Regions from separate parts of the Paenibacillus terrisolis genome, predicted to be linked through region 1. Evidence: predicted binding sites of a transcription regulator. Region 1 holds the regulator's gene; each other region holds the start of a gene.
The links. The regulator Rex, encoded in region 1, represses fermentation and respiration genes when NADH is low (regulators of the CRP and FNR family bind a similar motif). The targets are predictions, from matches to a motif close to TTGTGAAATATTTCACAA.
Positions count from the first base shown of each region.

Region 1 (3,146 bases):
CTTTGCGCCGTACTCCGTTCCCATCTTGAGCGCTTCTATGGCAGGCACAGCGGTAGGGTCACCGGAAACGCCTTTGTGGATCAAAGCCGCCAGGCGAATCTCCTCGATCATATCGAGGTTGTTATTGCTTGCCGCGCCGTCCGTCCCAAGGGAGACGACGACCCCTTTTTGCAGCAGTTCCGGCACACGGGCAACCCCGCTCGCAAGCTTCAAATTGCTGCCCGGATTATGGGAAATGGCCACGTCATGCGCAGCCAGAATCTCAATTTCCTCATCGGTCAAATGCACCGCATGGGCAAGCAGCGTCGGCCGTGAGAACATCCCGAGATTCAGCAGGTGCTGGACCGGACGAACACCGTAATCGGCCACGTTTTGCTCCACTTCCGCCCTCGTTTCGGACATATGCGTATGCATCGGCAGGTCGAGATCATGCGCCGCCTGTACAAACTTTTCGATATAATCCGGCGGGCAAGTGTAGGGAGCGTGCGGCGACAGCATCGTTGTGATTCGGCCGTCCGCTTTGCCGTTCCAATTCACCGCAAAATCGACCGCTTCCTTCAGCTTCATGTCCTGCACGTCCGGCGGGCACAACCCAATCGCTCCGCGCATCAATACGCCGCGAATTCCGGATTCTTCCACCACTTTGGCCACTTCATCCATGTGATCGTACATATCGAGGAAGGTCGTCGTTCCGCCCTTCAGCATTTCCAGGACGGACAGCGCCGTCCCGGCATGCACGTCGCTTGCGGTAAACTTGGCTTCCATCGGCCATACTTTCTCCTGAAGCCAAGTTTGCAGCACCATATCGTCCCCGTAACCGCGAAGCAGCGACATCGCCGCATGGCCGTGAGTGTTGATCAGACCGGGCAGGAACAACAGGCCTTTTCCGTCAAAGGTCTCTGCGCCTTCCACGCCTTCCGGGCGCTGCTCCCCAATGTACGTAATCATATCGCCTTCAACCAGCATATATCCGTGAATCACGGGACGACCTTCGTCCAAAACGGCGAAGGTCCCGTTTTTAATTAACCACTTACGACTCATAAACGGCTTGTTCCTTTCCATTTTCCAAATAATACGCCAAGCTGAGCAGATCCGTCGTAAAATCGGCCGCGTGAATTCTTACTTCCGACGGCACTTTCAGGATCGTTGGCGCGAAGTTGAGAATCGCTCCGATTCCGGCGGCAACCAGCTGATCCGCAACGCGTTGAGCTTCAAAATCCGGCACGGTGATAATCCCAATGCGCACATGCTTCTCGCGAACCGTTTCAACGAGCTCATCGATCGGCTGAATCGTAATGTTGTTGATCTGCTTGCCGATTTTGGCCGGAGAAGCGTCGAACACCGCTACGATTTTCATATTGTCCTTCAGATAAGCATTATAATTGGAAAGCGCCTGACCAAGATTACCGGCACCCACCAAAGCTACGTTGATTTGCTGGTCCAGATTTAAGATTTGCTGGATTTTTTCGATCAGATAAGCCACATCGTAACCGATGCCCTTGCGTCCGAAATCGCCGAAATAAGCGAGATCCTTGCGAATTTGCGCCGGATTGAGATCCAGCTTCTGGCCCAGTTCCTGCGAGGATACCGTTGGCACCTCGCGACGGCTCAATTCATTTAAAAAACGCAGATATACCGGCAATCTTCGAACAACGGCATCGGAAATTTTATCAGATTTCATACATTTTTCCCCCTCATTTGGCGCGAGTATGAACCGCAAAGCTTATTGCGGCTCACCGGCATTGAGCCATTCCGAAATGCGCGGAACCATTTGCCCGAGGGGCATATGCTCCATCTTCGGTCCGGGTAAAGAATATAAAAAATACTTTCCGTAGTAGGATTCCAAGATGCGGGTATCATAAACAACCACGATGCCGCGATCCTGCGACGAGCGGACAAGCCGGCCGAATCCCTGCTTGAAGCGGATGACCGCCTGCGGCACGGACAGCTTCATAAAAGGATTTTTCTTCTCCCGCTGAAGCCGTTCGCTCTTCGCCTCCACGAGCGGATGGTTGGGGGGCTGGAAGGGCAGACGGACAATGGCCAGGCTCGTCAAAGCTTCGCCGGGGATATCGACCCCTTCCCAAAAACTGCTGGTGCCAAGCAGCACGGATGCGTTTTGGCCTTGGAAACGGCGGGTCAGCTTGGTGCGGCTGCCGCTGTCCATCCCTTGACCGATGACGGTAATACCTTGCTCCGACAAAAGGTCCTTTAGTGGATCGTATACCTGCCTCAGCATGCGGTAAGAAGTAAACAGCACCAGCATGCGTCCCTGCGTAGCGACAGCCGTATCCGCCAGCGATCGCACCAGCGTACTGACGAAATGATCGTCTCCCACGCTTCCCTTGACGCTTGGGAAGTCCCGCGGGATGACCAGCAGCGCCTGATCCCGGTAGTTAAACGGCGAAGGGAGCATCGATGTCAACAGCCTGTCTTCGGAGGCAGCCTCCGTTAGTCCCAACTGCTCAATCATATATTGAAACGATTTATCGACGGAAAGAGTTGCCGAAGTCATCACAACGCTTTTTTTCTTGTCGAAAAAATACTCCTTCAGCTGAGCGCTTACATCGATCGGCACGGCGTAAATTTGCAGCGAGCGGCTGCGGTAATTCCCGTTTCCTTCGATCCAATATACCGTTTCTTCATTCTCCAGCTTCATAAAGAAGCGCAGCGACTCGCGTTCGCTCGCCAAATCCTTGAACAATCCGCTGATATCCGTTAACAGGCTTTCGGAGCCGAAATCGTCCTGCTCTTCCCGGATCTGGCTCAGCATCCGTTCTCCCTGGCGAAGCACGTCTCCGAGCGTGACGTAAATCTGATTCTCCAGCGCCGCAAGCGAATCCCAGTCCTTGGGCTTCTTATGCGGAAGCAGCCGGTAAACGAATTGTCCCGGGTCGCCCGGAGCGGCGTCGCTCCGCTCCGGCATTAGCGCGAAGAGCAGATCGCTCAGCTTGTCCCAGCTCTCCTTCACATCCACCAGCGAGGGATAAATATTGTCGATGACGGAACACCACTGGAGCGAATTTTCATTTGCCGCGCTTTGTAGCGCCATTCTAAGATTAGCCAACTGCCCTGTTTTGCTGTCCTTGAACAGCCGGGTCAACGTGTGAACGACCGTAAAATATTTCATATGAAGGCCAAGATGC
Region 1 covers NZ_JBKFGG010000012.1:23,520-26,665, reverse strand. The annotation lists gene ACI48K_RS12345 (amidohydrolase) at 1-1,041, opposite strand, end outside; gene ACI48K_RS12340 (redox-sensing transcriptional repressor Rex) at 1,031-1,681, opposite strand; gene dinG (ATP-dependent DNA helicase DinG) at 1,724-3,146, opposite strand, start outside.

Region 2 (3,146 bases), on a different contig from region 1:
TTCATGCGCTCGTTGACGAAACGCGATTCTTTCTCGTCCTCGTGGGTATCCGGGTAAATCATCCCGAGATAATAGTTGATCGCCGGGCGGCATTTGGAACAGCCCTCCGGCTGAGTCCAGCCAAGGACGTTCATCACTTCCTTGGTCGTCCGCAAGCCTTTGGCATTGATCTCTGCAACGATCTCATCCCGGCCAAGCGTCGTGCAGCCGCAGATTCCCTGTTTGGCCGCCGACTTGAATCCGTCGCCAAGCACATACTGCAAAATCTGCTCGACAACCGGTTTACAGCCGCCGCAGGAACGGGTCGCCCCGGTGCAAGCCTTGATCTCGTCCACCGTGGTCAATCCCTGATTGGTGATAACGTCCACGATCGTGCCTTTCGTTACGCCGTTGCAGCCGCAAACAATTTCGTCATCGGGCATCGTTTCCACCGATTTTTCTTTTTTCCCGGCGGTACATCCCGAACCCATCAAGGAAGCATAGAGTTCATCCGTCATCTCGGCGTTTTGCCGGATCAGCTTCTGCAGCTCGGCCGAATCGGAAATATCGCCAAACAGCACGGCCCCAACCAGATGATTGTCCTTCAGCAATATTTTCTTGTACATGCGTTTCCAATCGTCTTTGCTGCTGATCATCGTGTGCTCGGGTCCATCGATAAATTCTCCGGTGGAGAACACATCCACCCCGGAAATTTTGAGCTTGGTCGAAACGACCGATCCTTCATACGGAGTTGTCTCCACACCGCTGATATGCTTCGCCAGAACCATGCCTTGCTCAAATAAAGGCGCTACGAGCCCATAGCACACTCCCCGGTGCTCGGCACATTCCCCAACCGCATAAACGTTTTCCATAGAGGTTTGCATATAATCGTTCACCGAAATTCCCCGGCCTGTTTCAATACCGCTTTCTTTCGCCACCGCGATGTTTGGCTTGATACCGACGGCCATGACGACAAATTCGGCTTCCAGCGCCGTGTCGTCGGCAAACCGGAGCCCACTGACCCGCGAATCGCCAAGCAGTTCGACAGTCTGAGCGCCCATTTTGAATTTGATCCCTTGCCGTTCAAGTTCGGCCTGCAGCATGGACGACGCTTGACGATCCAACTGGCGCTCCATCAAATCTTCCATCAAATGGACTACGGTTACGTCCATTCCCAGTTCGACAAGTCCTTTGGCCGCTTCCAGTCCAAGCAATCCCCCACCGATGACGGCTGCCTTCCTGCAGGTTTTGGCTGCTTCCAACATGCTTTGGCAGTCGGCGATATCGCGGAAGCCTACGACACCTTCTTTATCGCTGCCCGGGATCGGAAGAATAAACGAATTGGACCCGGTTGCGATCAGCACTTTGTCATAAGGCACTCGCATACCGTTATCCGCCAAGACTTCTTTTGCCGATTCATCGATTTTTATCGCCGCAGTTCCTGTGTGAAGCGTAATCCCGTTGTCACGGTACCAGTTCAGATCATTCAGTACGATATCATCCAGCGTTTTGCTGCCTTCCAGTACGTAAGAGAGCATAATCCGGTTATAGTTCGGGTACGGTTCGCTTCCGAACACGGTAATATCGTATTTCGAGCTTAACTTTAAAATCTGCTCTACGGCGCTGATTCCCGCCATGCCGTTGCCGATCACCACAAGCTTTTCTTTGTCTATTCCCATTGTCAGTAGTGCCTCCTTCAGTATAGGCTTATTCCTATCGATAAAAGCTGCGCCATCCTATACCGAAAGTGTACCTATCAAAACAGGAGCCATTTGTGATTCCAGGCACTTTAAATGTGAATGAATTCACAAGAATTGTCGAAATCATTTTCCATTCCTATTGAAAAAAATACAAAATTTTGCTCAAGGTTTCGCCCGGCCGGGAACTTCCGCTTTGCTCTGCCCACTGCCGCCCGTTTTCACATAAACCAAAATGACATCACCCGCCTGAAGGGGAGTATTCCATTTTGCCGGCGGCAGTTCCCGTTCATTCAGCTTAACGCCCCATCCCAACGCGGAATCCAGCGAAACGCTGCCTACCGACTCGATCGCGTCCTCTTCCGCAGTCAGCACAACGGTCCCGCTGCTTATTAATGCATCCCTTACGGTATTTCCGTCCATGTAATCGAAGCGGAGGCTGCGCGTCATATCGGGAACGAAAAAACCTCCGTCAATATCCAAAGTTATTTCCGGCTTCTCGGCCTGGACCTGCTTTTTCATCGCTTCCGGAGGCATCTGGCTTGGAATCGGCTGATCTTTTGCGCAGGCGGTACAAATCCACACCATCATTAATGTCATAACAATCCATAATTTTGTGTTTGCGCTCATTGCCGCCACTGCCTTTCCTCCGGTGAGTGTTGTTTTTGCCGCCAGTTGCGTTTTCGCTTAATCCCATTTTCCCTTAGGGGGATTAAGAATATTCCAAATGCCGCCGTAAAAACTTGTCAGGGCGCAAAAGAGGCCTCCCCTAAAGCGGGAAGGCCTCCTTAACGTCTAACTATATAAATTGAATCAAAGATTGAATACGTATAACGGCAGCCGTGTGAAATATTCTTTCGATCGCTATTGTTCCCGGATTTCATGGATTTATTTAATTCAAATGGAGTGACATCCGGTCACAAAGGCGAACGAAGCCTATGCTTAAAGGTGCAGCTTTCTTTCAGAAAGCTTTTCGCTTCTGCCAGAACATTTCACACTCTTGCCAAGCTACTTTTTCATGGATTCAACTTATATAGACGTTATTTGTCTTATTTATTTAAGTATGTCGTGATCCACGTAACGCTCGCCATTAAGTTCACTAATCAGTTCGATGGCCACCTTCGCGCCGTCTCCGGCGGTGATGATCGTATGGACGCTGACTCCGGCTACAGTTCCCGCAGCCCAAATCCGCGGCTTGCTTGTATGTCCAAATTCGTCGGTAGCGATTACATTTTTGATCCGCGGTTCCCGGCCTTCCTTCAATTCCAGCCCGATATGGCCGGCAAGCTCGGTAAGGGCTCCGGTTGCCAAAATAATATGGGAAGCCTCATAGCTGCGGCCGGATTCCGTTTTGACGGTTACTTTCGTGCCGCCGTTCGTATCGATATCCGACACTTTCTCTTCGATGAATTTGGCTCCGAATTTCTCCGCTTGCTCCCGTCCGATCGCCAGCAAATCCGGACCGGTAAT
Region 2 covers NZ_JBKFGG010000005.1:319,598-322,743, reverse strand. The annotation lists gene nirB (nitrite reductase large subunit NirB) at 1-1,658, opposite strand, end outside; gene ACI48K_RS06805 (hypothetical protein) at 1,842-2,315, opposite strand; gene ACI48K_RS06800 (FAD-dependent oxidoreductase) at 2,730-3,146, opposite strand, start outside.
Region 2: nirB (nitrite reductase large subunit NirB) is a predicted target of Rex. The motif match lies at 1,773-1,790, and genes of this name have one in related genera.

Region 3 (3,146 bases), 150 kb from region 1:
GCCGTTGCTCAGACCGTGCATGAAATGGCCTCGGAACTGGACCGCTTCAATCAGGTACAGAAGCACTTCTTTCAAAACGCATCCCATGAACTGAAAACTCCGCTGATGTCCATATCCGGTTATGCGGAAGGGATTCGGGACGGCGTTTTTGAAGGAGAGGATGTCCGCAAGGGCCTCGATATCATTCTTGGGGAAAGCGGGAGGCTGAAGAATCTGGTCACGGAAATGACGCTTTTGGCCAAGCTCGACAGCGAGGAAGGAATTTTCCGGCCGTCCCCGGTGAATCTGAAGGAGCTGGTGACGGATGCGGTCGAACGCATCAACCCGCTGCTTGTCAAACGAAACGTAACGCTTCAAACGGACCTGCCGGAAAAGGATGAATTGATTTTGCAAGCGGACCCGGACAAACTGTTGCAAGCGCTCCTGAACGTGTTGTCTAATGCAGCCAGATACGCGCATGAGCGAATCCGTGTACGGGTTGCCCATAATAAAGGGAAAATTACCGTTATGATTTCCGACGACGGGCCGGGCATTCCCCGGGACTTGCTGCCGGCGCTCTTTCACCGGTTCGTCAAAGGCAAGGACGGAGAGTCCGGGCTTGGGATGGCGATTTCGCGGGCCATCGTGGAGCGCAGCGGAGGAACCATCTCGGCGGATAATCTTAAAGCAGGTGGAGCTATATTTACGATCACTTTCCCGGAAACGGGGTTTGAAGTGGCCAAAAGGCGCAGATTATCCGCTTGAATGACGGGATCATCGACAGAAAACCCAAAGGTTGTCCCAAAAGTAAATTAGTTCATTTGACTAACGGCTCGGCGATCTCTCGAATAGCGGTTTGAAATGGCCTTATTTCACTCCGAAGCCGCATTTTCTAAAATTAGCGGTACAAAATGGCCCTATTTTCGGTAAAACATCCAAAACCAAGGGGAATAGGAACTCTTCTGCAGAAATAAGGCCATAAAACGGCGCTATTCATTCAGAATGAGCCTTTCCCGTGGAAATAAGGACATAAAGGATCGCTATTTAAAATGGGAGGGATACGGTATTTGGGACGTCGTTGACCAGAGCAGACTATGCCAATCCCAGCCGCTCAATTTTGGTGACTGCTCTTTGATAAGCGTCTGTTCCGTTCCCTTGTGAATAACCGTTGACTCTTATGCTCATACTTACTTTAAACTTTTTGCTAATGACTCACGCTTGACAAAGAAAGTGCCATGATTTGGCGGTTCTCTCCGGGTTAAATTTACTTTCGAAAGGTCAAGCAAGCGATGACAATATGTGACGAAAAATGTAATCTATCAAAAATGTTTGTAATGAAATTCACAATTATTGTGAAAAGAATCACATTTCTATGTTTAGTTTTTATTTATAATAATTTTGTAAATATAAATTGAAGGGGAGAATTCACTGTGAAATTTTTCAAAGTACTCGTAGTAGCAGGTATCGCAGTTGCCATGTTGTCCGGCTGCGGATCCAACAATGACAAAGCCAACAATGCGGCTAACGGCAACAAACCTGCAGAACAAACAGACGCTGTAACTACAGCATCTATCGTTAACGAAGCTGACGCATTCACTACTGCTGTTAGCGACAAAGGTACCTGGATCGTTGCAATCCTGAACGACCTGACTGTTGATAAGGAAGTTGTCGTATCCGGCGAATTCCACGACAAAGGCGATTCCGCAAACGCGATCTACCGTAAACTGGCTCTGTATGCTCAAGATGCAGACCACAACATCACGGCTTCTTACACACTGACTGTTCCTAAATTGACTGTACAAAGCGAAAACTTCAAAATCCAAGGCGGTACGGTTAAAGGCGACGTTTATGTAGAAGCTAACGGCTTTACCCTTGACAAAACTGGTACGATCGACGGCAACCTGTACTTCAAGAGCGACGATCTGAAAACAAGTGCAGTTCTGGACGGTAAAGTTACCGGCTCCACTGAAGTTAAGTAATATCCAGTAAGCCTTAAAAGATCAGCCTGCAGACATAACCATAACGGTGTTGTCTGCAGGCTTCTTTATTTCAAATAAATGAACGAACGGTACAAAATAATTCTTTACCGATCGTTCTCAATATGCTAAACTCATAATCGAAAGGAGGGGACGCGATGGCCAGAACGAGAGAATTCGATGAAGATGCCGTGCTGCTCAAAGCGATGTATCTTTTTTGGGAACAAGGATACGAGAAAACATCCATGCAGGATCTGGTCTCGCATATGGGTGTTCACAAAAGAAGCATGTACGATACGTTTGGCGACAAGCGGACCTTATATATTAGGGCGCTTAAACGTTACGGCGAACGGATCAATCAGTCCTTCGAACAGCGGATTCATATCGCCAATACGTCCCGGGAAGCGATTCGGAAGCTGTTCGAAATGGTAATTTTGTCCGAAAACGACGCGCCGAAAGGGTGCATGATGGTCAATACCGCCGTCGAGCTTGCCGTGCATGATCCCGAACTGAAAGAATCCGTCTGCCAAAGTTTAGACCGATCGGAACGGATTTTCCGCCGGCTGATTGAAGAGGGTCAGCGATCCGGGGAATTCGACAAATCGTTGGATGCGGAGTCACTCTCGCATTATTTAAACAATGCGGTGACCGGGCTGCGGGTGATGGTTAAAGCGACCGATGACATAGAAAAACTACAGCAAATCATTGATACGACATTGTCGATATTAAAATGAAATTTTTTTACTTATTCGAGAACGATCGTTCTCAAAAAACAAAAAATAAGGAGAGTTATACAATGGGAAAATTGAACGGGAAAGTAGCATTTATTACCGGAGGCAATAGCGGAATCGGCTTGGAGGCCGCAAAATTGTTTGTTGCGGAAGGCGCTAAGGTGATCGTTACCGGGCGAAATAAAGCAACGCTGGACACTGCGGCGAAAGAGCTTGGGACAAACGGCCTGGCGGTTCAAGCGGATGTCGCCGATCCGGCCAGCTTGGAAAAAGCCGTTGCCGCCGGTGTAGCACAGTTCGGCGGGATTGACGTGGTATTTGCCAATGCGGGAATTCCGGGAAATACGCCGGTGGGCGCGACGGATTTATCTTTGTTCGAAGAAGTGCTGAAGATCAATGTAACCGGCGTATTTTCTACGGTTCAAGCGACCTTGCCTCACTTAAAAGAGGGGGCCTCCGT
Region 3 covers NZ_JBKFGG010000012.1:175,299-178,444, forward strand. The annotation lists gene ACI48K_RS12985 (sensor histidine kinase) at 1-744, shown strand, start outside; gene ACI48K_RS12990 (polymer-forming cytoskeletal protein) at 1,410-1,958, shown strand; gene ACI48K_RS12995 (TetR/AcrR family transcriptional regulator) at 2,114-2,689, shown strand; gene ACI48K_RS13000 (SDR family NAD(P)-dependent oxidoreductase) at 2,752-3,146, shown strand, end outside.
Region 3: ACI48K_RS12990 (polymer-forming cytoskeletal protein) is a predicted target of Rex. The motif match lies at 1,330-1,347, and genes of this name have one in related genera.

Region 4 (3,146 bases), on a different contig from region 1:
TATTTTCATCTATATGTTCTACCTGACCGCGTCGGTTGCCGTTGTGCCGCTGGCTGTAGGTCTGATTAGGCACGGGGCGGCTTTTTTCCTGCTGTTTCTGGTGGAACTGATTCTGATGGACTTGTTCATCGTGGTCGTCACCGCGCTGCTGTACCTCGCGGTGCTGCGTTTCTTCGACGGCGAGAAGCTGAAGGACATCATCAACTATGTGCAAATCGGCCTGACCATCGGGATTACGCTCGGATATCAGCTGCTCATGCGCTTGTTTAATTTTGTGGATTTCAGCGTCGCCTTTCGGCCTAAATGGTGGCAGTTTTTCGTTGCTCCGGTATGGTTCGGCGCGCCGTTCGAGACGCTGCTGCACCGGTCGCGCGAGCCTTTGTTCCTTGCTTTTTCGCTGCTGTGCCTGGTATTGCCGCTGGCCGCATTTTACGCTTACATCAAGCTGATGCCTTCGCTGGAGCGAAACTTGCAGAAGCTCGCCGATCCCGGAGGACGAAAGGCCGCCGGAAGCGGTAAATGGCTGGAGCGAATGGCGAACCTGGTCTGCTCGGACCCGCAGGAAAAGGTATTTTTCCGCTTTACTTGGTCTATGATTGGAAAAGAGAGGGAATTTAAGCTCAAGGTGTATCCTACGCTGGGCTTCTCTATCATTTTTCCGTTTATCTTTTTATTTTCGGATGGACTGGAGGGCGGGCTCCAGGGGCTTGCCGGTTCCCGAAAGGTCCTGTTCATTTATTTTTGCGGCATCCTGATTCCTACCGTCATTATGATGCTTAGATATTCGGGCAAATACAAAGCGGCCTGGATTTACGGGACGCTCCCGATCCGAAACGTTCAATCCGTATATAAAGGAGCGCTGCTGGCTTGCCTGATCCGGCTGCTTTTACCGCTTTATGTGGTGGTGGGCATTTTATTCGCCGCGTTGTTCGGTGGGTCGGCGATTCCCCATTTGCTCGCGGTCGGACTTGCCTTGGCGCTGTACTCCGTCATATGTTTCGCCTGCTTGCGCAAAGCGCTGCCTTTCTCGGAGCCCTTCGAAGCCGCCCAGCAAAGCGAGGGGATGCGCATGATCCCGCTTTTGCTGCTGCTGGGGGGATTCGGGCTGCTCCACTTTGTGATTTCGAACATTCACTACGGCGTGCTCGCTTATGAACTTCTGCTGATCGCCGCCAATGTTATTGCTTGGAAGATCGTTTTTGGGACCAAAGCGGTTAAGCGGAAGGAGGCATAAAGAGGTTGCCGTTTGAAGATCTAGATGCATCCAGAATCCGCCGCGAAAAAAAGACAGTAGCACTGATGATTTCACTTTACTGCCGCAAACATCATCATGACCGGACACGGACAATCCGGGAATCTCAAGCAGGAGCAATACGGCCTGAGTTATGCGACGAATGCGCCGAACTGAACGAGTATGCCGTGAAGCGTCTGAGCTTGTGCCGCTTCGGCGAGAAGAAGACGACCTGCGAATCCTGTCCGGTCCACTGCTACGCCCCGCTGCCGCGGGAGAAGATCCGCAAGGTGATGAGATACTCCGGACCGCGCATGCTGGGGAGGCACCCCTTGTTGGCTGTTCGTCACCTCATGGATGGACTGAAAAAAGCGGATTCACAATAAGTTCACAACTAGGTAAGCTGTAAAAAAACGCACAGTGACGCGGGTTTCGGCGGCACCATCACAATTGTGACTAATGTCATGTGATTCTTGTCACAAAATTATTACTTTTGCTGCGTTCGCTGAATTTGTTCCGTGATAGAATTCTGCTTAGATAATAATTATTAGAAAGTAGGGAAAGGAAATGTTGGATCCGATTATACTTGCACGCCTCCAGTTTGCGGTCACGACGATATTCCACTTCTTCTTTGTTCCTGTGTCGATTGGCCTGGTCCTCTTGATCGCGATCATGGAAACGATGTACGTGAGGAAGGGCAACGAAGAATACAAACGCATGGCTAAATTCTGGGGGAAACTGTTCCTTATCAATTTTGCGGTAGGGGTCGTGACGGGCATTCTGCAGGAATTCCAGTTCGGCATGAACTGGTCGGATTACTCCCGGTTCGTGGGCGATGTCTTCGGTGCGCCGCTGGCAATCGAAGCTCTGTTTGCCTTCTTCATGGAATCCACTTTTATCGGTTTGTGGATTTTCGGCTGGGACCGTCTTTCCAAAAAAGTGCATCTGCTCTGCATTTGGCTCGTTGCGGTGGGCACGACGGTTTCGGCGCTCTGGATTTTGGCCGCCAACTCGTTCATGCAGCATCCTGTCGGCTTCGCGGTGAATAACGGGCGCGCGGAAATGAACGATTTCTTCGCCTTGGTCACGAACGGACAACTGCTGGTCGAATTCCCGCATACCGTACTCGGTGCGTTTGCGACGGGCGCCTTTGTGATCACGGGGGTGAGCGCTTACAAGCTGCTGAAACGCCAAGATGCGGCATTCTTCAAAAAATCGTTTACCATCGGCATTATCGTAGCTTTGATCGCTTCGTTCGCCACGGCGCTGTTCGGCCATCAACAAGCGCAATATCTGGTGAAAACCCAGCCGATGAAAATGGCCGCCTCCGAAGGACTTTGGGGCAAGAGCGGCGATCCGGCACCTTGGACGGTGTATGCGCATATCGATTCGAAAGACGAAAAGAACAATTTTGAAATCAAAATTCCTTATCTGCTCAGCTTCCTGTCCTACAGCAAATTCTCCGGCGAGGTCAAAGGGATGCACGAGCTGCAAGCGGAGTATGAACAAAAATATGGCCCCGGCGATTACATCCCTCCGGTCCGCACCACGTTCTGGAGCTTCCGGATCATGATTGCCGCAGGCAGCTTGATGATTTTACTAGGTTTGTACGGTACTTATTTGGCTTGGCGCAAAAAATTGGATCGACCGAACAAATGGTTCTATCAAGCGATGCTGTGGGCGATTTCGCTTCCGTTCATCGCTAACACATCCGGTTGGGTCATGACGGAATTCGGCCGTCAGCCTTGGACGGTATTCGGCTTGATGCAAACGAAGGACAGCGTATCTCCGAGCGTGACCGGCGGACAAATTTTGTTCTCTCTGATTGCATTTACGGCGATTTATGCGATCCTTGGCGCGGTCATGGTTTACCTGTTCGTGAAGGTCATCAAGAAAGGGCCGAATGCGGACGATA
Region 4 covers NZ_JBKFGG010000048.1:38,411-41,556, reverse strand. The annotation lists gene ACI48K_RS24360 (hypothetical protein) at 1-1,234, shown strand, start outside; gene ACI48K_RS24355 (nitrous oxide-stimulated promoter family protein) at 1,240-1,617, shown strand; gene ACI48K_RS24350 (cytochrome ubiquinol oxidase subunit I) at 1,802-3,146, shown strand, end outside.
Region 4: ACI48K_RS24350 (cytochrome ubiquinol oxidase subunit I) is a predicted target of Rex. The motif match lies at 1,696-1,713, and genes of this name have one in related genera.